3 regions of the Sagittula sp. P11 genome follow, and region 2 is predicted to be linked to each of the others. Evidence: riboswitches for the same ligand, from Rfam matches in the RefSeq annotation. Region 2 holds a riboswitch; each other region holds the start of a gene.
What was found. A riboswitch is a leader RNA that binds a small molecule or an ion and turns the genes downstream of it on or off. The one in region 2 is predicted to bind thiamine pyrophosphate.
Positions count from the first base shown of each region.

Region 1 (7,474 bases), on a different replicon from region 2:
CCGCCGCGCGACAGCGGGGCCAGCAGGTCCACCACCTTGATCCCGGTACGGAACACATCGTGACGGCCCGCCTGCTCCGACAGCGGCGGCGGCGCGTTGTGGATCGGCCGCCGGGGCGTGTCCTCTGGCAGCGGCGCGCCCCGGTCCCGCGCCACCCCGGTGACATCCAGCAGCCGACCGAGCACGGCCTCACCCACCGGCACCCGGACCGGACCGCCGGTGCGCCGCACAGCCATGCCGCGCCGCAGCCCGTTGGTGGGCTTCAGCGCGATGGCGCGCACGGTCGTGGCATCCAGATGCGACTGCACCTCGGCGACAAAGGCCTCGCCCTCCGTGCCGTCTACCTCGACCGCGTCATGGATCGCCGGCAGGTCCTCCGCCCGGAAGACGATGTCCAGAAGCGCCCCGCGGATGGCGAGGATGCGACCGTGATCCGGATGTTCCGCCATGCGAAGAAGAGCCCCCTGAACCGATGTGCAACTGCAGCAATCATAGCGGGCCGGCCGAACCGTCACACGATCCAGATCAAATGGCTCCGCATTTCCGGTATCGCTGCCCGCAACTCCGGCTTTCGGGGCCAACGGGTGACAAGCGGTCCTCTGTCCCCCCGGGGCCAAACGGCCCCGATCCGCAGACACCCGATGACACCGATCATACCTCTCCGATACTTTTTCATTATGGACGGTCGCGGGCCTCCTTCTCTATCCTGTCGGACACCGATGAAAGGAGAGCACGATGTGCCAAGTTTTTGCCGGCCAGGATCCTGCGCGATACACCTCGACGACGCGGCGTTTGCGGCTGAACGGGCAAAGCACCAGCATCCGGCTTGAAAATGCCTTCTGGGACATTCTCGACCAGATCGCCGAGGCCGACGACATGTCGACACCGGCCTTCGTCTCGCGTCTGCACTCGGAAGTGCTTGAAACCCGGGGCGAACCCGTCAATTTCACGTCGCTTCTGCGCACTGCATGCCTTGTCTTCGTGGGCCAGTCGGGCAAGACCGCTCACCACGACAGAACCACACCGATGGCCGCCGAATAGGCAGTCAGATCACAAAACGTGCATGTAGTACGTCCCTACTACCCGCACGCGCCGAATATCCTTCATCCTGAATTGGTCAATAATTCGAACCGATTCAGGAGGCCCCGTTGGCCAAAGCCATCCACAGCATGATCCGCGTCCTCGACGAGGACCGCTCCGTCACGTTCTACCGCAAGGCCTTCGGGCTGGAAATCGCCGACCGGCTGGATTTCCCGGAGTTCACGCTCGTCTACCTGAGCAACGACGAAACCGGCTTCGAAGTCGAACTGACCGTCAACAAGGGCCGGACGGAGCCCTACGACCTCGGCGACGGCTACGGCCACCTCGCCGTGTCGGTCGACGATCTCGATGCCGAACATGCCCGTTTCGAGGCCGAGGGCCTCGCCCCCCGCAAGCTTGTCGAATTCGCGCCCGCCGGTGAACTGGTCGGCCGCTTCTTCTTTGTCGCCGATCCCGACGGCTACCAGATCGAAGTGCTCGAACGCTCGGGGCGCTTCAAGTGACGCACTGACCCAGATTTTTTCAAGGGAGGAGACCACATGAACACCAACAGCAGCCCCAAGGGGCTCACACGCCGGCAGTTGCTGTCCCGCGCCAGCGCCGCCGGTGCCGCCTTCGTTGCGGGGGCGGGCTTCATCGCCGCGCCGGACGCGGCCTGGGCCTACGAGACAACGCATCTCGACTCCCAGGTCTTCGCGACGCTGGTGCAGATGGCGCGCGACATCTACCCGCACGACCGCATCCCCGACGCCAACTACGTCGAGGCGGTGAAGGGCTATGACATGCCGGAAACCGCGGTGGCGATCACTGCGGGCATCGCGGCGCTGGATGCGGCCGCCCGCGGCAAGGGCTTTGCGTCCTACATCGACACCGGCTGGGAACGCGACCGCGTGGATATCCTGCGCGGCATGGAGGAGAGCGCGTTCTTCCAGCAGGTCCGGGGCGGGCTCGTGACCGGGCTCTACAACCAGAAATCGGTCTGGCCGATCTTTGGCTACGAGGGGGAGAGCTACTCGCAGGGTGGCTACATCGACCGCGGCTTCGACGACATCAACTGGTTGTAATCGGCGGCCATCCTCCCGCCCCGCCTCTCCCGCCGAACGCCGTGCCAGATGCGCAGGGCCCCTTCGACGGATGCAGAAGCGAGACGAGAGGCCGGCTCCGGGAGGAGAATGAACATGACTGCACCCTTTGATCTCAACGACGACAGCGTTGTCGTCATCATCGGCACGGGGGCCGGTGGCGGCACGCTGGCCAACGAACTGGCCCAGAAGGGCATCAGCGTCGTCGCTCTGGAAGCGGGCGGGCGCTACCTGCCCGAGGACTATGTCAACGACGAGTGGGAGAGCTTCGGCCAACTGGCCTGGACCGATCCGCGCACCACGTCCGGCGACTGGCGCGTGGCGAAGGACTTCAGCGGCCTGCCCGCGTGGATCGTCAAGGCCGTGGGCGGCACGACGACCCACTGGGCCGGCGCCTCGCTGCGGTTCCAGGATCACGAGTGGAAGGCCAGGACCACCTACGGCGACGTGACGGGGGCCAACCTGCTCGACTGGCCGATCGACGCCGCCGAAATGGCGCCGTGGTACGACAAGGCCGAGGAGAAGATGGGCGTGACCCGCACGGGCAACCGCCCCGGCCTGCCCGGCAACAACAACTACAAGGTGTTCGAGGCGGGCGCCAAGGCGCTTGGCTACACCGAGGTCCACACCGGCCGCATGGCGATCCAGACCCGCGACGACGGCGACCGCATCCCCTGCCAGCAGACCGGCTTCTGCTTCCAGGGCTGCAAGTGGGGCGCCAAGTGGTCGACCGCCTACACCGAGGTCCCGGCAGGCGAGGACACAGGCAACCTCGAAGTGCGCGAGCGCGCCCATGTGGCCCGCATCCTGCACGACGACAGCGGCAAGGTGACGGGCGTCGAGTACTTCGACGCGGACGGCAACCTGCAGATGCAGAAGGCACGGATCGTCTGCGTCGCGGGCAACTCCTTCGAAAGCCCGCGCCTGCTGCTGAACTCCGCCTCGTCGATGTTCCCGGACGGCCTCGCCAACAGCTCGGGCCAGGTGGGGCGCAACTACATGCGCCACATGACCGGGTCGGTCTATGCGACCTTCGACAAGCCGGTGCGCATGTGGCGCGGCACCACCATGGCGGGCATCGTGCAGGACGAGGCGCGGCACGATCCGTCGCGCGGCTTCGTCGGCGGCTACGAGCTGGAAACCCTGTCGCTCGGCATTCCGTTCATGGCCGCCTTCCTCGACCCCGGCGCCTGGGGGCGGGAGTTCACCTCCGCCCTCGACAGCTACGAGAACATGGCCGGGATGTGGATCGTCGGCGAGGACATGCCGCAGGAGACCAACCGCGTCACGCTGAACCACGACGTCACCGACCAGCACGGCCTGCCGGTGGCCAACGTCCACTTCAGCGACCACGCCAACGACAAGGCGATGCGCGCCCATGCCTACAAGCAGGGCATCGCCATGTACGAGGCGGTGGGCGCGACCCGCGTGTTCCCGACGCCGCCCTACCCGTCCACGCACAACCTCGGCACCAACCGGATGTCCGAGAACCCGCGCGACGGCGTGGTGAACAAGCACGGTCAGACCCACGACATCGCGAACCTGTTCATCTCGGACGGCTCGCAGTTCACCACCGGCGCGGCAGAGAACCCGACGCTGACGATCGTGGCGCTGGCGATCCGGCAGGCGGATCACATCGCTGCCGAGATGTCGCGCGGTACGCTCTGACGCGACGCTGATCCCCGGACCGGGCGCAGCCCTGCTGCGCCCGGTTCTGTTTTTCCGGCCCCGCCCGGATGCCGCCTTCCCCTGCCACCCGCAGAAAATCCGGTCCGGGCGATTGACGCGCACCGTGACGGATGCAAGTGTCCCCGCACTAGCGACGGGGGCGCTCGGGAAACCGGGCTGAGACGTACCCTTCGAACCTGAACCGGATAATGCCGGCGGAGGGAGGCGCAGCGGAACGTCCGGGCTATGCCCCGTCCTTCGTCCGATGTCTTCCATGCCGTCCGGCAAAGGAGGACACGATGCAGACACCGGACACATACCTCGACCACATGCGCGCCACCGCACCGCTGGTGCAGAACATCACCAACTTCGTCGCGATGAACGTCATGGCGAACGTCATGCTCGCCGCCGGCGCGTCGCCCGCCATGGTGCACGCACAGGAGGAGGCGGCCGAATTCGCCGCCATCGCCAGCGCCCTGACCGTCAACATCGGGACACTGTCGCCCGCATGGACAGCCTCCATGCAGACCGCCGCCAAGGCCGCCAACGACCGCGGCAAACCTTGGGTGCTCGATCCCGTCGCCGTCGGCGCCACCACCTACCGGCGGGAAGTCGGCGCAAAGCTCCTCGCCCTGAACCCCACCGTCATCCGCGGCAACGCTTCCGAGATCATCGCCCTCGCCGGTGAGGGCGCCTCCGGCAAGGGGGTGGATGCGGGCGACGCGGTCTCGCAGGCCTCGGACGCAGCCGTCCGCCTCGCGCGCCGGACCGGGGGCGTGGTGGCCGTGACCGGGGCTGCGGACCTCGTGACCGACGGCACCCGCTTTGCCGAGGTCGAGAACGGCCACCCGCTCATGCCGCGCATCACCGCGCTGGGATGTTCCCTGACCGGCATCGTCGGCGCCTTCATCGCCGGTCAGGACCCGTTCGAGGCGACGGTCGCCGCGCTGGCCTACTACGGCCTTGCCGGAGAGAGGGCCGGCGAAAAGGCGAAAGGCCCGGGATCGTTCCAGGTGGCCTTCCTCGACGCGCTCTACACGCTCGACGGGCAGGACCTGGCGCGCGGCGCGCGGATCATCCGGCCATGATACCGCCGCTCTGTTTCGTCACCGACGCGACGGCCCCTGCCCCGGTTCCAGCGCAGGCAATCGCGGCGGCACAGGGCGGCGCGGGCTGGATCCAGCTCCGCGACAAGACCCGGTCTGACGCCGATCTCCTGCCGCTCGCCCGTGAGCTGAAGGCTGCGCTCGTGCCCCTCGGTGCCCGGCTGATCGTCAACGACCGGGTGGAGGTCGCCATCGCCGCCGGCGCCCACGGCCTGCATATCGGTCAGGGCGACGGCGACCCCGCCGCCATCCGGGCGCGCATCGGGCCGGACATGATCCTCGGCCTCTCGGTCGAGCACGCGGACCAGCTGGCGGCCGTTCCGGAGGGCGTCGATTACCTCGGCGTCGGGCCGGTCTACGCCACCGGGTCGAAGCCCGATCACGCCCCCCCCATCGGCATCGACGGCTTCGCCGACATCGCGGCGCGCACCGCGTTGCCCTGCATCGCCATCGGCGGCCTGACCGCCCGAGACGCCGCCGCGCTGAAGGCGGCGGGCGGGCACGGCATGGCCGTCGTCTCCGCCATATCGCGGGCCGCCGACATGACCGCCGTGGCCCGTGCCCTTTGCGACGCATGGAGGACAACATGATCCCCAACATCCTCTCCATCGCGGGCTCCGACCCTTCAGGCGGCGCGGGCATACAGGCCGACATCAAGGCGATCTCCGCCATGGGCGGCTATGCCATGACCGCGATCACCGCGCTGACGGTGCAGAACACAAGGGGCGTCACCGGCGTCAGCCTCTGCGACACGGGGCTGATCGCCGACCAGATCGCCGCCATCCGCGCGGACATCCATATCCACGCCGTCAAGATCGGCATGCTCGGCGACGCCGCCATCATCGAGACGGTGACCCGGGGCATCGACGGGCTCGACTGCCCCGTGGTGCTGGACCCGGTGATGGTCGCCAAGGGCGGCGACCGGCTGCTGCAGGAACCCGCGGTGAAGGCGCTGTGCGCCATGCTGCCCTGCGCCACGGTCATCACCCCGAACCTGCCGGAAGCCGCCGACCTGCTCGACTGGCCGGAGGCCACGACCCGCGCGGAGATGGTCGCGCACGCCCGCGCCCTCCTCGACCTCGGACCACGCGCCGTGCTGCTGAAGGGCGGCCACCTGCCCGGCGACACCAGCCCGGACCTGCTGGCCACGCGCGAGGGCGAGACCTGGTTCGACGCCCCGCGCAGCCCGACCCGCAACACCCACGGCACCGGCTGCACCTACGCCTCCGCGCTGGCCACGGCGCTTGGCGCGGGCCTGCCGCTCGACCGGGCGGTGGACCGGGCCAAGCGCTACATCGGCGCGGCCATCGCTGCGGCGGACAGGCTGCGCGTCGGCTCCGGCCACGGGCCGGTCAATCACTTCTACCAGATGGATACCCTGAAATGACCTTCACAGACGACCTTGCCGCACAGACCCTCTCGCTCCGGCAGCAGATCCACGACATGCCCTTCAACACGGAAATGGCGACCGGACACCTGCGCCGGGATGTCTTCCAGGGCTACATCGTGCAGGACGCGCTCTACCTCGAAGGGTTCGCCCGGGCGCTGTCGCTTGCCGCCGCCAAGGCGCCCGACTCCGCCGCCGTCGCGCAGCTTGCCGGGTCCGCCGCCGGTGCCATCGCGGTGGAGCGCGAACTCCACACGCATTACATGGACCGTTTCGGCGTGTCGGAGGCGATGCTGGCCCGGATGGCCCCCTCTGCCGCCTGCGATCACTACGTGTCCTTCCTGCTGAGAACCGCGGCCCTCGGCCCCTTTGCGGAGGCGGTGGCCGCCCTCCTGCCCTGCTTCTGGATCTACCGCGACGTGGGCCGCGACATCGCGACCCGCAGCGCGCCGGACAATCCCTATGCGGCGTGGATCGACACCTATTCGGGCGAAGCCTTCGACGAAAGCGTCGCGCGAATGATGGCCCTGACCGACCGGCTGGGCGCAGAGGCGGACGCCCCGGCGCGGGCGCGCATGTCGGAGGCTTTCGAACGGGCGTGCTGGCACGAATGGCGGTTCTGGGACAGCGCCTACCGGATGGACGGCTGGACGCAGCCCGCAGACATGCCCGCATCCGGCCGGAAGGCCGCCGCCCCGACGGCCTGAACGCCACGGGGCGGAGCGGTTCACCCGCTCCGCCCCACCCGGTTTCCACGTGGTGCAGACCGCCACCCCGCGAATCCACGCCTCCGCCACGCAGGTCGACGTGCCGCCGGGCAGCGCCGCAAGGAACGTCTTCCGCGGCAGCGGGACGACATAATGCCCCGATATGAAAACGAAACATTAATTAACGCATTCACAATAAAGCTGATAACCTTTTCACAAGAAAAAATCCCGCCTCGCCCCTGCCGAGGCATTTCAGAACAGCCTTGAATTCCGCCTGTTTCCCGCGACCGGGCAACTTGAGCATTTACCCGCACCCTCCACCGGAAGGTTCATTTCAGCATGGCGTACACCACCCCCCCGGCCCCGATCGATTTCCAGACCATGCTCGAGGCCGGAACCACCTTCGATACAGTCAACCGGATCGGAGACGATGTCTCCCAGGTCGTCGCCGTGAACGACAATGGCGATTTCGTCGTGGCGTGG
Region 1 covers NZ_CP021913.1:588,289-595,762, forward strand. Annotated here, with positions in the region: gene atpD (F0F1 ATP synthase subunit beta) at 1-449, opposite strand, end outside; gene CDO87_RS02835 (ribbon-helix-helix domain-containing protein) at 736-1,041, shown strand; gene CDO87_RS02840 (VOC family protein) at 1,149-1,544, shown strand; gene CDO87_RS02845 (Twin-arginine translocation pathway signal) at 1,581-2,105, shown strand; gene CDO87_RS02850 (GMC family oxidoreductase) at 2,220-3,791, shown strand; TPP riboswitch at 3,938-4,032, shown strand; gene thiM (hydroxyethylthiazole kinase) at 4,091-4,879, shown strand; gene thiE (thiamine phosphate synthase) at 4,876-5,487, shown strand; gene thiD (bifunctional hydroxymethylpyrimidine kinase/phosphomethylpyrimidine kinase) at 5,484-6,284, shown strand; gene tenA (thiaminase II) at 6,281-6,991, shown strand; gene CDO87_RS02875 (calcium-binding protein) at 7,331-7,474, shown strand, end outside.
Region 1: it holds a riboswitch for thiamine pyrophosphate, as region 2 does, so the genes downstream of both, thiM (hydroxyethylthiazole kinase) here and CDO87_RS23745 (DUF1153 domain-containing protein) in region 2, are expected to answer to the same signal.

Region 2 (7,474 bases):
TTCTAGGTTGTGGAGAGAAGCACAAAGCCTCTTGGTCCATTCCGTGCGGTCGTAGTTGTCGATTTGCATGGGTACCTAGCTAGCGAACCTGCAGGACAACTGAAACTGAATCCTCTACCGCCACGCAAAAATACAGTCTACATCATGATTGCCAACGCGGTCGCTTGGTGCAGCACATCAAACCCAGCTAGAAGCGCATCTAGCCATCGAAGCCCGGTCACTCGCCGATGGTTCTATCGCAGTAGCATACAGTTAAAAGCCGGCAAGCAGGCACCAGTTGACGATGTACAAGACAAAGAAAGACTGGGGCACAATGTCTTAGCCCCCTAAAACTGTGCCAGTATTTGAGTGTCACAGGAGGGATGTGGAGTTCACCCCGTTTCTGGTCCGGGCTTCATGCGACCTTTCGGGTTTCATTCAATTGGGCCGCAAATCCGCTCGGCGTCAAGTTTCCGAGCGAGGAATGCGGCCTGGTTTCGTTGTAGTCGGCTCTCCAGGCATTGATCCTGTTGCGGGCGTCATCCATCGACAGGAACCATGAGGCGTTGAGGCATTCCTGACGGAGGCGGCTGTTGAAGGCCTCGATATATGCGTTGTCCGTTGGCTTTCCGGGCCGGGAGAAGTCGAGCTCGACCTTGTTCAAGTAGGCCCACTGATCCAGCAACCGACCAGAGAACTCGGGGCCGTTGTCGACTCGAATGCTTCGGGGCTTGCCCCTGATCCGCGCCAATCGATCCAGTTCGTCGATGACCTGGTAAGCTCGGAACTTCGTCCTCGCAGCAGTCACGAGAGCTTCTCTCGTAAAGCAGTCCACGATAGTCAGAATGCGGAACGGTTGTTCGTCGAACAGCCGGTCCGACATGAAGTCCATCGCCCAAACATCGTTCATGCCGTCCGCCTCGGATCGGCCGGATCGATACCGGCAGGCCCGTCGTCGCTTGGGGCTGCGCGTTCGGATCGACAGGCCTTCTTCGCAATAGAGGCGATACAGACGCTTGTGGTTTACCTGCCAGCCTTCGCGCTGCAGCAAGATATGCAAACGACGATATCCATACCGCACACGGCTCTCGGCCAGTTCCTTCAGGCGCATCCGCAGTTCCACCGCGGGGTCGCGCCTGGATTGATATCTGTGGGAAGCCCGCCCGAAGCCCATAGCCCTGCAGGCCCGACGCTCCGACACCTCGAACACATGCTGATAGTGTCGGACAACCTCGCGACGTCGAACAGGCTTCACCACTTTTTTCGCAGCGCATCCTGAAGCATGGTTTTGTCCAGCGTCAGATCGGCGACCAGACGCTTCAGCTTGCCGTTCTCGTCCTCGAGCTGTTTGAGACGGCGGATCTCGGATACCCCCATCCCGGCATAGACCTTCTTCCAGCGGTAGAACGTCGCTTCGGCTATCCCCATCTTTCGACAGATCTCGCCAACCGTCGTCCCGGCTTCCGCCTGCCTCAATGCAAAGGCAATCTGTTCGTCGCTGAATCGTTTCTTCGGCATCGGTACACTCCTCTGTTGCCAGAAATGTACCCAAAAATTCGCACTCGGTTCGGACCAGTTTCAGGGGTCAAGACCATGTCGTGGTCAAATGCGTCGAGCGCCGTGATCACGCGCAGCGGTTCGGCGGAAACGCCGGTCTCCTCGGCCAGTTCGCGGATGGCTGCGTCGAACAGGGGTTCGCCCTGGTCAATCTTGCCGCCGGGAAATCCCCAAAGGCCCGCATCGGGCGGATTGGCGCGACGTGTATCGACCCAGCGGAATCTGCTCAGGTTAAGCCGCTAATCTGAATGCCTCGGCTGGCGTGCGCATGGCAAGCGCCTGATGAGGGCGGCGGTTGTTGTAGAAGGTGATCCAGTCTCCGATGACCCGCGCCGCATGCTGGATGCTCTCGAAGCGATGGCGGTGAACGCATTGCTCCTTGAGGGTCCGGATGACGCGCTCGACCATGCCGTTCTGCTGGGGGCAGTGGGGCGTGATGAACTCCTGCTTCAGGCCGTAGCTTCGGACCAGCGCCGTGAAGTGGCGGCTGGTGAAGACCAGACCGTTGTCTGACCTCAGCAGGAACGGCGCCTCGACGCGGCCGAGCGTGCCGAACCTGGCGATGAGCGCGTGCTCGAGAGCTGCGCTGGCAGTGCTTGCCTTGCCGGAGCGCGATAGATGCCAGCCCAGCAACTCCCGGGTATGGCAATCGATCACGAGCGCGAGCGAGGCCCAGCCATCCCTGCCGGTCCAGATGCGGGCGATATCCGTGGACCAGCGTTCGTTCGGCGCCGTGGCGACGGATGGAACGGCCTGGATGCGGGGCCGCATGCCGACGGCCCGCTTCCGGACCTGCCAGCCCTTGAGCCGGAAGATCCGCTGCACCGTGTTCTTGTTGAAGCCCAGGAGCCAGGCCACGGTGCGATAGCCGAAGGAGGGCTCCTCCTCGATCATCGCCTTGATCGGCTCGGCGAAGCGCGGATCGATCCGCGGAGCGGCCTTCACCGGCTTGTAGTAGACCGTGCGGCGCGGCACGCCGAACCAGGCACAGAGCCTGGCGATCGACACCGTGATGCCCTCGGCGCTGAGGCCCTGCTGAATGCGAAGGATCAATTCCCGTCCTGCGCATCCAGCAGGGCCTGCAACTTTTTTCGCGCCCGGAGCTCCAGCATGGCCTCGCCGTAGGCCTCCTGAAGGTCCTTGAGCTGCTTCTCGTATTGCTCCCGAATGTCGAGCGGATTGGCCCGCAGCGAGTTCTCCATCCCCCGCTTCGCGTCTTCGACCCAGCCCTCGATCTCGGAAGGGGCCAGGTCAAACGACCGGCTCGCCTCCGCAACCGTCGTCTTGCCCTGGATGATCTCGATCACCAGCGCCGTCTTACGCTTCGCCGTCCAACGCTTGATGCTGTCGTCCATCGTCATACTCATCGCTACGTTCTCCCTTGTAGCATGAGCAGGATTTCTCTGGGTCGATACAGACGCACGAGAAGCACCTGAGTGTCGCGCACGACTACGGCGATGGCCGACGGGATCGGGCGTGGGTCTGTCGGTTGATATGGCAAGGCGGCCTCGTCATGCTGAGGCCGGCAAGGGCAAGAGAGCGCTGCGATCCTGTCCCTTCGCCGGCATGATCCGGATCAGGTTCAAAGGGTCACCGCGCTGCAATCGCCAGCGATATCTCAGCCCCTTGTCGGGACACCCCTAGGTGAGCGTCAGCATATCAGGCTGAGCGCCCGGTTCAATGCCGGGCGGATGTGCTTGCGCCTGCCCTCGCTTGTTGAAACTTTAGGCAAAACAGACAAGGCAGCAGTCATGGAGTCCCTGTTCCGTTCGCTTGGCCCGGTTATTGGCCGCCCCTCGCCAGCCGAGGCCCTTCGCGCCGGGATCGGCGCCCTGATCGGGCTTGGGGTGACGGGCGCATTCCTGTTGTCGCCCGTGGTCGACCTGACGCTTGGCCTTTACCTGATTGCCCCGTTCGGTGCGACGTCGGTTCTGCTGTTCGCAGTACCCAACAGCCCGTTGGCGCAGCCGTGGTCGGCGGTGGTGGGCAACACTCTTGCGGCACTGGTCGGTGTGGCGGTCTGTTCCGTGGTCGCTGACCCTGTCCTGCGGATCGCCCTTGCGGTCGGGCTGACGATTACGGTCGGCATCCTGTGTCGCGCGATCCATCCCCCGGCGGGTGCGGTCGCCATGACAGCGGCGATGAGCCCGGAGGCGGTCGGGCGACTTGGATTCTGGTTCGCGATCGCACCCGTCGCCACGGGCACCCTCGCGCTGGTCGTCTGTGCTGCGATCTACGCCCGGCTCACGGGGCGCAGATATCCATTCCGCCAGTTCGATGAGCCAAGTCGCCACCGCACCGAAGATCCCGATCCCGCCAAGCGCATCGGCCTGTCCCGAGAAGAACTGACGGACCTTCTGGATCGCTATCGCCAGTCGTTCAATCTGGGTGTCGAGGATCTGGCGCGATTGATCGGCGCGGCCGAGTTGCAGGCCGCCGCGCACCGGACAGGTCCGCTTCTGGCGACCGACGTCATGTCGCGCAATCTGGTGACCATTGGCCCGGACACTCCGCTGTCAAAGATTGCGGACCTGTTCAGACATCATCGCTTTACCTCGCTTCCGGTGACCGGGGCCGAGGGGCGTTACCTTGGCGTGATCTTCCAGATGCACCTGATCGACCGCGCGCGCGAGGATGCGCTTCGGCTCGACCGTGGCTATGTCGCGGCGTTTCGGCGCCTGATCGACCGGGATCGCACGCAGCCGGTCCGTGCCAAGGACATCATGAGCGTCGCCGGACCTCGGGCGGTACCGGCGAGTCCGGTCGGGGAGCTCCTGCCGATGATGGCCAATGGTGATGTCGATGCGGTGCCGGTCCTTGAAAAGGGCCGGATCGTCGGCATCGTCACCAGGACGGACCTGATTGCCGCCCTCGCGCGGTCCGGGCTGCGGGCGCAGGACTGAGAGGCGGTGGCCCGGTCAGGTCGGCTCGAGCGGGTGATCGTCGGGAGTCGGGACGCTTGCGAGACCCGCGACAGGGACATTGTCGATCAGGCGCACGCCATCGAGCCAGGCGGCCAGGAAAAGGCGACCGGGGCGGTCTGCCCTGGTCATCAGCCTGAGGTCGGGATCGCTGCGCAGTTCGAGGTAGTCGATGGTGTCGAACCCGGCAGAAAGCAGCACCGCCCTGGCCTTGTCGAGGGCCTGCGCGACCTGTCCGCCGCGGGAGATGACACGCGCGGCGTCGTCCAGGACCTGGGCGATCACCGGCGCAATTTCGCGTGGCCCTGCGGCGAGCCGGAGGTTGCGCGAGGACATGGCGAGGCCGTCTTCCTCGCGAATGGTCGGACAGCCGACAATCTCGGTCTTCAGGTCCAGATCCAGGGTCAGGCGGGTCACCACCTGCAGCTGCTGGTAATCCTTTTCCCCAAAATAGGCGCGGTCGGCATCGGTCTGCAGGAACAGCTTGGTCACCACTGTGGCCACCCCGTCGAAATGCCCCGGGCGCGCCCCGCCGCACAGGCCTTCGCTGACGCCGGTCACCGACACGGTCGTGGCGAAACCCTCGGGGTACATCTGCGCGCCGTCGGGCACATAGAGGATATCCGCGCCATAGGGCGTCAGCTTTTCGGCATCGCTGTCCTCGGTCCTTGGGTATTTCGCCAGATCCTCGGGGTTGTTGAACTGCTTGGGGTTCACGAACAGCGTCACGATCACCCGGTCGTTTTCGGCGCAGGCCCGTTCCACCAGGGACAGGTGCCCGGCATGCAGTGCGCCCATGGTCGGCACGACGCCGATGGTTTCCTCGGCGCGGCGCCAGCTTTCGGTCAGGGCGCGCAGCTCGGTCTTGGTGCGGATGATCTTCATGTGCCCGGTTCCTCCTGGGAAAAGACATGTTCGGGGGCGGGGAAGCTGCGGGCGCGGACCTCTTCCGCGTAGGTGCGGATGGCGGTGCGCGCCTCGGCAGCCAGGTCGGCATAGCGTTTCACGAACTTCGGCTTGAAGGCGTCGAAAAGGCCCAGCATGTCGTCGATCACAAGGATCTGCCCGTCACAGCCCGCTGACGCCCCGATGCCGACCGTGGGGATGGCGATATCCGCGGTGATCTGGTCCGCCAGCGCGGCGGGCACCTTTTCCAGCACGACTGAAAACGCCCCCGCGCGGGTCATCGCACGGGCATCTTCGGCGATCCGGTCCGCATCCGTGCCGCGCCCCTGCACCTTGTAGCCGCCAAGTGCGTTCACCGCCTGCGGCGTCAATCCGATATGGGCCATGACGGGAATGCCGCGTTCCACGATAAAGCGGATCGTGTCTTCCATATGCGCGCCGCCTTCCAGCTTGACCGCGCCGGCGCCGGTTTCAGCCATCAGCCGGGCGGCGTTGCGAAAGGCCTGGGCGGGGGAGTCTTCATAACTGCCGAAGGGCATGTCGACGACCATCAGCGCGCGGCTCAGGCCCCGGGCGACGGCGCGGCCATGCAGCACCATCATTTCCATCGTCACGCCGAGTGTCGAGGGCAACCCGTGCAGCACCATGCCGACGCTGTCACCGACCAGAACCAGATCGCAGTCCGCATCCGCCAGCTGTGCCACGGGGGTCGTATAGGCCGTCAGGCAGACCAGCGGACCGGCCCCCTTGCGCGCACGGATGTCGGACGCGGTGAGGCTGCGTTGCGGGGCGGATTGGCTCATGTCGGTCCTCCGAAGACAGGCTGACGCAGGGTTACCCTCTCGACGGCCCTTTCGCAAGCGCAGCGCAATAATATTGCGCTTTCTTATACGAAACAGTCATATACGTGCGCGGCGGATTTCCGGTTCAGAAGTCCAGCCCAAGGTCCAGAACCTGCGCCGAATGGGTCAGCGCGCCCGAGGAGATGTAATCGACGCCCGTCGCCGCGACCTCGGCGATGCGGGCCAGCTTCATATTGCCCGAGGCTTCGAGAACAACGCGCCCGGAGGTCATTTCCACCGCTTTCACAAGGGTTTGCGTGTCCATATTGTCCAGAAGAACGACATCGGCGCCGCCTTCGTCCAGCACCTCCGAAAGCTGGTCCAGCCGGTCGACCTCGATCTCGCAGCGGATCATGTGGGACGCCTTCGCCTTGACCGCTTGCAGAACGGGGCGGATGCCCCCGGCAGCGGCGATGTGGTTGTCCTTGATCAGGATGGCGTCGGACAGGCTGAAGCGGTGGTTGAATCCGCCGCCATGCAGCACGGCCTGCTTTTCCACGATCCGCAGCGCCGGCGTGGTCTTGCGGGTGCAGGTCACACGGGTGTTCGTCCCGCGTGTCTCGGCCACGAAGGCGGCGGTCAGCGTGGCGATGCCGGACATGCGCCCGGCAAAGTTCAGCGCGACCCGTTCGCCCGACAGGATCGAACCCGCGTCGCCAGAGATCTCCATCAGCAGGTCGCCCGGCGCGATCACGTCGCCGTCGGCCTTGTGCGCGGTGATCTTCAGCGTGGGATCGACCAGCCGAAAGGCCAGTTCGGCGATCTGCAGGCCCGACACGACGCCCGGTTCGCGCGCATTCAGCCGCGCAGCATAGGTGGTGCCGGCCGGAATGACGGTGCGGGTGGTGATGTCGCCATAGGTGCCCAGATCCTCCATCAGCGCGGCGCGGACCAGCGGTTCAAGGATCAGGTCGGGCAGTGGAGTATGGCTCATGCCGGTTCCTTTCGGGTCTTGGTTGCGCGGATCGCCAGCGCGTCGTTCAGGGTCATCAGCGACCTTGTGCCGGTCGCGCCTTCGGGCCGGGGGAAGTCCGACCGGAAATGCGCGCCCCGGCTTTCCCGGCGCATCAGCGCGGCGGCGGCGATCAGGGTGGCGGTGGCGGTCATGTTCTTCAGCGTCTCGCAATCGGGTTGCGCGGCTTCGATCGCGGCGATCTCGGCCAGCGTCCGGGTCAGGCCATCCGCCGTGCGGATCACGCCAGCGCCGTCGGTCATCGCCTGACGCAGCCGGGCGACCAGCGCAGGATCGGGCGTTTCGGCGGCGGGAAG
Region 2 covers NZ_CP021915.1:17,158-24,631, forward strand. Annotated here, with positions in the region: gene CDO87_RS23725 (HEPN domain-containing protein) at 1-69, opposite strand, end outside; one part of gene CDO87_RS23730 (IS3 family transposase) at 395-1,245, opposite strand; one part of gene CDO87_RS23730 (IS3 family transposase) at 1,245-1,497, opposite strand; partial or broken gene CDO87_RS27630 (NUDIX domain-containing protein) at 1,575-1,739, opposite strand; gene CDO87_RS23740 (IS3 family transposase) at 1,768-2,589, opposite strand; gene CDO87_RS23745 (DUF1153 domain-containing protein) at 2,586-2,903, opposite strand; TPP riboswitch at 3,072-3,188, opposite strand; gene CDO87_RS23755 (HPP family protein) at 3,288-4,439, shown strand; gene panC (pantoate--beta-alanine ligase) at 4,455-5,342, opposite strand; gene panB (3-methyl-2-oxobutanoate hydroxymethyltransferase) at 5,339-6,166, opposite strand; gene nadC (carboxylating nicotinate-nucleotide diphosphorylase) at 6,291-7,139, opposite strand; gene CDO87_RS23775 (L-aspartate oxidase) at 7,136-7,474, opposite strand, start outside.

Region 3 (7,474 bases), on a different replicon from region 2:
GGACGTCGCGGCCTTCCTGATGTGGGCGGCGGAACCGAAGATGATGGCCCGCAAGGAAGCAGGCTTCATCGGCGTGTTCTTCCTGATCATCATGTCCGCGCTGCTCTACCTCGTGAACAAGCGCATCTGGGCACCGATCAAGCGCAAGCCGCACGCCTGATCCTGATCGGACAGTGAAACGGAAAGCCCCGCCCCAACCGGCGGGGCTTTCTGCTTTTGGAGCGGTGCGCCGCCTGTGGCCCTTTGCCTCCGCCCGCGCGACCCGTTACCCATCGGGAAACCACGAAAGGCCCGCCCATGCCCGTCTCCGTCCTCGACCTCATCGGCAACACCCCCCTTGTCGAGTTGACGCGCTGCCATGAGGGGCCGGGGCGTATCCTGGCCAAGGCGGAGTTCCTGATGCCCGGCGGCAGCGTCAAGGACCGCGCCGCGCTGGCCATCCTGCGCGCCGCCCGCGCCGACGGACGCCTGCAGCCCGGTATGCCGGTGGTGGAGATGACCTCCGGCAACATGGGTGCCGGTCTGGCCGTCGTCTGCGCCGCCCTCGGCCATCCATTCATCGCGACCATGTCGGCCGGTAACAGCCCCGCCCGTGCCCGCATGATGGAGGGCCTTGGCGCGCGTGTCGTGCTGGTGCCGCAGGTCGACGGCGTCCCCGGGCAGGTCACGGGCGCCGATGTCGCCGCCGCCGCGGAAGAGGCGCAGCGCCTCGCCACCATCGAAGGCGCCTTCTACGTCGACCAGTTCAACGCGACCGAGGGCATCGCCGCCCACGAGATCACCGGCGCCGAGATCCTCGCCCAGGCAGACGGCCCGGTGGATGCCTTCGTCGCGGCGGTGGGCACCGGGTCCACATACGTTGGCATCGCGAAGGCGCTGAAAGCCGCGAACCCCGCGACCCTTTGCGCGCCGGTCGAACCGGAAGGGAGCGAACCGCTCGCAGGCAAACCCGTGGTGAAGACCCGGCACATGCTGCAGGGCACCGGCTACGGCCTCGTGCCGCCACACTGGGACGCGACGCTGATGAACTTCGGGATGACCGTCACCGACGCAGAGGTCACCGACTGGCACCGCCGCCTCGCCGCGCAGGAGGGGCTCTACGTGGGCTACTCCGCCGCAGCCAATGTCTGCGCGGCGGCCAAGCTGCTGGCGTCGGGCCGTCTCGCGCGCGACGCGACCGTGGTAACGGTGCTCTGCGACACGGGTCTCAAATACTGACCGTCTCCCGCCCCGCTGCCTGCAGATCGCGGCGGGCGCGCACCATCACGTCCATCAGCCACAGCTTGCCGCCCATGGCGAGGACAAGGCCCGCCAGCGTCAAGGCGACGTTCAGCCAGACCAGCCCGACGATCAGCACCACGCTCCCGATGCCGCTGGCCCCGGTCAGAAGGCGCACCATGGTCCAATGATGCGCCACCTCCGGCGCGTCGCCCTGCGCCAGCCAGTCCCGCTCACCCAGCACGGCCTGCGTCATCCAGGCGTCCGTTGTCCGGGGCACCGGGAACAGCCGAGGGTTCAGCCAGACCCACAGCAGCACGGCGGCGACCGGCAGCAGCGCCCAAGCTCCGATCCACACACGGCTCCAGATCGCCAGCGCCAGCAGCGGCAGGATCGTGACGCGCGACCACGCGCTCCACGGGTTGGCATGGCGCGCCCATGTGGCCTCGTCCATGCCCATCACCCGCTCGGAAAGCCGGAATGAAGTCCGTCTGTGCATGCTCTCACCCCCGCACCTTAGTTGGCCCGAGGATAACCGGACCGGCAACGGCACAGGAACCCCTCACTCCCCGAGGTAGTCCCGGAACGCGGGCGGCGGCGCGGCAAAGAAGGCATCCGTCGCGACCGGCGCATGCACCCTACCGTCCGCCACCAGCACGACCTCCTCGGCAAAGGCGCGCGCATCGCCCGGGTCGTGCGTGACCATGATCGTCAGCGCGCCAAGGCTTGCGCCAACCTCGCCCACCAGCGCCAGCATCTCGCGCTTGAGGCCGGGACCGAGCGCGGCGAAAGGTTCGTCCAGCAGAAGGATCGGCCGGGCCATGAGCAGTACGCGCGCAAGGGCTGCCCGCGATTGCTGCCCGCCCGACAGCGTGCCGGGCTTGCGCGCCGCCATGCCCTCCAGCCCTACGCGCCGCAGCGCCTCTTCGATGCGCGCGGTGTCCTCCGGGCCGGGGCGCCGCCCGTCCGGGCGCAGCGCCAGCCCGAGGTTCCGACCCACGTCGAGATGCGGGAAGAGGTTGCCGTCTTGGAAGAGGATAGACACCGGGCGCTTCTCGGGCGGCACCGTCGTCAGGTCGCGCCCGTCCCAAAGTATGCAGCCGCTCCGTGCCGTCCGGAACCCGGCCAAGAGGTCGAGCAGAGTGGACTTGCCCGCGCCGGACGGCCCCAGCACAGCCACACGCCGCCCCGGCGACAATGACAGATCGGCCGACAGCGTGGTGCCATCCATGTCGGCGTGCAGTGCTTCAAGCGTCAGCAAGGCGCCCTCCCCGGTCGAGCATGACAAACGCGCCAAGGCTGAGCCCCAGCAACAACAGGGCCGCGCCCGCCGCAGCCTCCATCTGGTAGGATCCCATCAGCCGGTAGACCTGCAGCGGCAGCGTCGCCCGGTCCGGGTCCGCGAAAAGCGCGATGACCCCCAGGTCGCCCATCGCCAAGGCCGCCACCAGCCCCGACGCGAACCCCAGCGGACGGCGCAGGCGGGGCAGCCAGACCAGCCACCACCACGCGAACCCCGTCATGCCCAGCGAGGCGCGCAGTCGGCCAAAGCCGGATTCCACCGCCTCTGCCTGCGGGACGATGATCCGCAGCGCGAAGGGCAGCCCCATCAGCGCATTGACCAGCGCCGTCACCGGCAGTGCCATGCTGAAAGGGTTGACGAAGGGCCGCAGCATCAGGAACAGCCCGGTGCCCAGCACCAGCGGCGACACGGCGATGGCCGCCAGCGCCAGCAGCTCTCCGCGCCGGTTGGCGAGCGCCATGGCCCAGGCCATGCACAGCACGGTGGAGGCCAGCGCCACGGCGATCGAATGACCCGCCGCGCGGAAGGTGTCCGGCCCCAGCAGCAGCAAGCCGGGCGCCCCCCGTGTCAGGACGGTGCCCAGCGGCACCAGCAGGAAAAGCGCCGCCGCCACGATCCAGGCGTAGTCCACACCCCGGACCCACCCCCTGCCGTCGCTGCGCGGCACGATGCGGTCGCGGCCCACGCCGAACCCTTCGCCCCGCGCGATCTTCAGCGCCGCCAGCCCGGCGACCAGACCAAGTGCCAGTTGCACCAGCGCCAGGACCGACGCCCGCCCGAGGTCGAAATCGAAGCGCATCGCCTGGTAGATCGCCAGCTCGACGGTCGTCGCACGCGGTCCGCCGCCAAGCGTCAGCGCCACGGCAAAAGAGGTCAGGCAGATCACGAAGATCACCACGAAGGCGCCCGGCGCGACGCGCAGCACGACCGGCGCGTCGATCACCCGCCACATCGCTCCGCGCGACAGGCCGAGCGAGGCCGCAAGGCGCAGCCGCTCTCCCGGCACCGCCTGCCAGCCGTTCAGCAGCATCCGGACGGCGAGCGGCAGATTGAAGAACACATGCGCCAGCACCACGCCATGGAACCCGTAGACATCGACCAATGGCAGGCCGAGGACACCCAGCAGGCCGTTCACCAGTCCGTTCCGGCCGAAGACCGCGATCAGGCCCATCACCGCAACGATCACCGGCAGGATGAACGGCGCCCCCATCAGCGCGACCAGCGCCGCACGTCCGGGAAAGCGTTGCCGCATCAGCGCCCGCGCCACCGGAACGGCCAAGGCCACGCTGACCGCCGCCGAGATCGCGGCCTGCACAAGCGTGAAGCGCAGCGCGGCGAGGTCGCCGGGCGCAAGCGCACCCAGCCCCCCGGCCCGCAGCAGCACAACCGCGACCGGCCCCAGCGTCAGCGATGCAAGGGCCGCGCCCGCGATCAGCGGGAGAGCGCGCGCCGCCATTCCTCGATAGCCTCGTCCCTGAGCGCCGCGGCCTCGTCCTCGGAATAGAAGATCACCTCTTCCGGCAGGTCGAGCTGCTGGAACCCTTCCGGCCACTCGTCTTGCGGCAGGGCAGCCGGGATCGACCAGTTGCCGGTCGCGATCATCGACTGGAAGTCGTGGCTGAGGATGAAGTCCATGAACTGCTGCGCCAGCTCCGGCTGGTCGCTGCCCGCGACCTTGACCGCCAGTTCGACCATGAAGTAATGGCCCTCGGGGAAGATCGCCGCCTTCTTCGTCTCGTCGCCCTCGGCAATGATGTGATAGGCGGGCGAAGTCGTGTAGCTGAGCACCATGTCGGCCTCGCCATCGGTGAACAGCCCGTAGCTTTCCGACCAGCCCTTCGTCACGGTGACGATGTTCGGCGCCAGCGCCTCCCAGAAGGTGCCAGCCTCGTCGCCGTAGACCGACTTGATCCACAGGACCAGCGCAAGGCCGGAGATCGAGGTGCGCGGGTCCTGGATGACGATGCGCACGCCTTCGGGCAGCGTCTCCATCGCTTCGAGCGAGGCCGGCGGCTCCATCTTCGTGGCGTCGTAGACAAACGCCGTGTGCCCGTAGTTGAACGGCAGGAAGACCTCGTCGGTCCAGTCCAGCGGCAGGGTCAGCGGCGACAGGTCGACCCCGTGCGGCGCGAAGAGGCCGCTTTCCCGCGCCTTCTGCGTGACATCGGTGTTCAGGCCGATCACCACGTCGGCTTCGGTCCGGTCGCCTTCAAGCATGATGCGGGGCAGCAGCTCGCCCGGCTTGAACTGCAGGTCGCAGCCGCACTGGGCCTCGAACAGTTCCTCGATCTTCGGGCCCGGGCCCCACTCCGAGACGAAGTAGTCCGGGGCATAAACAGTCAGAACCTCCTGCGCAGCGGCAGCCGTGACGGCGCCGGTGGCAAGAAACAATCCCGCTGCAAAAGTGAAGGTCTTCATCATCTTCCTCCAAGTTTCGCTCACGAGAGGGCAAGATTCGGAGTCAGACCGATACCTTCCCTCCGCCGGTGCTAACCGGTTCAGGTTCAACGGGTTGATGCGGCTACGCAAATCTCAGGCGGATCGTGCTCCGCCACCCCGAGGTAGGGCGGACCCTAGGGCTGTGCGCTCCGGCTGGCAAGGCGAAACCCCTTGAGCGCCCGCGCGCCCTGCCCTAGGACACCGCCCAAAGGAGACCGCCCATGAGCCTCAACACCTTCGGCCATATCTTCCGCGTCACGACATGGGGCGAAAGCCACGGCCCCGCGCTGGGGGCAACCGTCGACGGCGTGCCGCCGGGGGTGGAGATCGACGAGGCGATGCTTCAGCGCTGGCTGGACAAGCGCAAGCCCGGGCAGAACAAGTACACCACGCAGCGGCGCGAACCGGACGCCGTGCGCATCCTGTCGGGCACGTTCGAGGGGCGCACCACCGGCACGCCCGTCCAGCTGATGATCGAGAACACCGACCAGCGGTCGAAGGACTATGGCGACATCGCGCAGAAGTTCCGGCCCGGTCACGCCGACATTACCTATTTCCAGAAGTACGGCATTCGCGACTATCGCGGCGGCGGCCGGTCCTCCGCGCGGGAGACGGCCGCGCGCGTGGCGGCGGGCGGTCTGGCACGGGCGGCGCTGAACGCCTTGGCCCCGGATGTGGAGATCCGCGGCTACATGGTGCAGATGGGCCCGCGGAAGGCGGACCCCGCCCGCTACGACGATGCGCAGATCGAGCAGAACCCGTTCTGGTGTCCGGACGCCGAGACGGCGGAAGACTGGGCGGGCTACCTCGACGACCTGCGCAAGTCCGGTGACAGCGTCGGTGCAGTGATCGAGGTCGTGGCACGCGGTGTGCCCGCGGGTCTCGGGGCGCCGGTCTACGGCAAGCTCGACACCGATCTGGCCGCCGCGATGATGTCGATCAACGCGGTGAAGGGCGTCGAGATCGGCGAGGGCATGGCAGCGGCGGCGCTGACCGGATCCCAGAACGCCGACGAGATCTTCATGTCCAACACCGGGCCGCGCTACAGTTCGAACCACGCGGGCGGCATCCTTGGCGGCATCTCGACCGGACAGGAGATCGTCGTGCGCTTCGCGGTGAAGCCGACCTCGTCGATCCTGACGCCGCGCAAGACCATCACGCTGACCGGCGAGGAGACGGAGATCGTCACGAAGGGCCGTCACGACCCTTGCGTCGGCATCCGCGCGGTCCCGGTGGGCGAGGCCATGATGGCCTGCGTCATCCTCGACCACCTGCTGCTGCACCGTGGCCAGATCGGCGACGCGGGCGGACGTATCGGCGGCTGAACGGCCGGATCAGAACTCGTCCCAGCTGACCGGGCCGGAGGCGGCAGAGGCCACCTTTTTCGGTGCGGGGGACCGAGCCGCGGCGGGCGCGTTGACCGCCACCTTTTCTTCTTGGACTTCGACCGGGCGGGGATCGACGTTCTCCCCCTCCCAGCTGCCATGCAGCAGGCGTTCTTTCTGTTCGGCAGAGGTCCCGTCGTCGGCCCTGTCACGGCCACGAGATGCGCCGCCCTTTGCGCCTGACGTGCCCGCACCGGCGTCCGCTGTGTCATCGGAGCTTACGGCCTCAGACTTGATGGCAGGGCGACGGGCCCCGGTGCCAACCCGGGTCTCCAAAGGGGTCTCAAGCGTGAAATCCATTCCGAAGAGTTCCGGCACACCCGGCGGGACGGAGGTGGATGCGGATACTTCCGTCCCGCCAGTGAATTGCGCGAGAAGGTCGGACAGGCGCGTCGCCTCGACCGTCAGTTGCTGGCTCGATGCGCTGGTCTGGTTGACCATGGCGGCGTTGTGCTGGGTCACCTTGTCCAGTTCGGCGATGCCAACGTTGATCTCCTGAACGCCGCCCGCCTGTTCGCGCGCCATCCGTGCGATCGACGACACGAGGCCGGAGACCTCCGACACGCTGTCCACGATGTGCGACAGGGTCTGGCTGGTCTCCTGCACGAGCCGCTCGCCGTCCTCGACCTGGTCGACGCTGTTCATGACGAGCTCCTTGATCTCGCCCGCGGAGGCGGACGCGCGCTGCGCCAGTCCCCGCACTTCGGAGGCGACCACGGAGAAACCCTTGCCCGATTCGCCCGCGCGCGCCGCCTCGACCCCGGCATTGAGCGCCAGCAGGTTGGTCTGGAAGGCGATGTCGTCGATCACCGTGATGATCTGGCTGATCTGTTCTGAGCTTTTCGCGATGGAGCTCATGGCTTGCAGGGCGCGGGCCATGACTTCGCCGCCTTCCTCTGCGCGCCGCCGGCCCTCGACGACCTTTTCGTCGGCGTCCCTGGCCTTGTCCGCCGCCGATTGCACACCGCTCGACAAGGCGTCGAGGGCCGCGGCGGATTCTTCCAGCGTGGCGGCCTGCACCTCCGCCCGGCGCGACATCTCCTCCGACATGCCGGACAGCTCGGTTGCGTTGCTCCGCACGGTCTGGGTGCTGTCTCGCAGCGAAGCGACCAACGTTTCGAGCGCCTGC
Region 3 covers NZ_CP021913.1:2,471,932-2,479,405, reverse strand. Annotated here, with positions in the region: gene CDO87_RS11940 (cytochrome c1) at 1-160, shown strand, start outside; gene CDO87_RS11935 (PLP-dependent cysteine synthase family protein) at 298-1,218, shown strand; gene CDO87_RS11930 (DUF6653 family protein) at 1,208-1,717, opposite strand; gene CDO87_RS11925 (ATP-binding cassette domain-containing protein) at 1,781-2,479, opposite strand; gene CDO87_RS11920 (hypothetical protein) at 2,466-3,977, opposite strand; gene CDO87_RS11915 (thiamine ABC transporter substrate binding subunit) at 3,953-4,939, opposite strand; TPP riboswitch at 4,980-5,090, opposite strand; gene aroC (chorismate synthase) at 5,182-6,285, shown strand; gene CDO87_RS11905 (methyl-accepting chemotaxis protein) at 6,295-7,474, opposite strand, start outside.
Region 3: it holds a riboswitch for thiamine pyrophosphate, as region 2 does, so the genes downstream of both, CDO87_RS11915 (thiamine ABC transporter substrate binding subunit) here and CDO87_RS23745 (DUF1153 domain-containing protein) in region 2, are expected to answer to the same signal.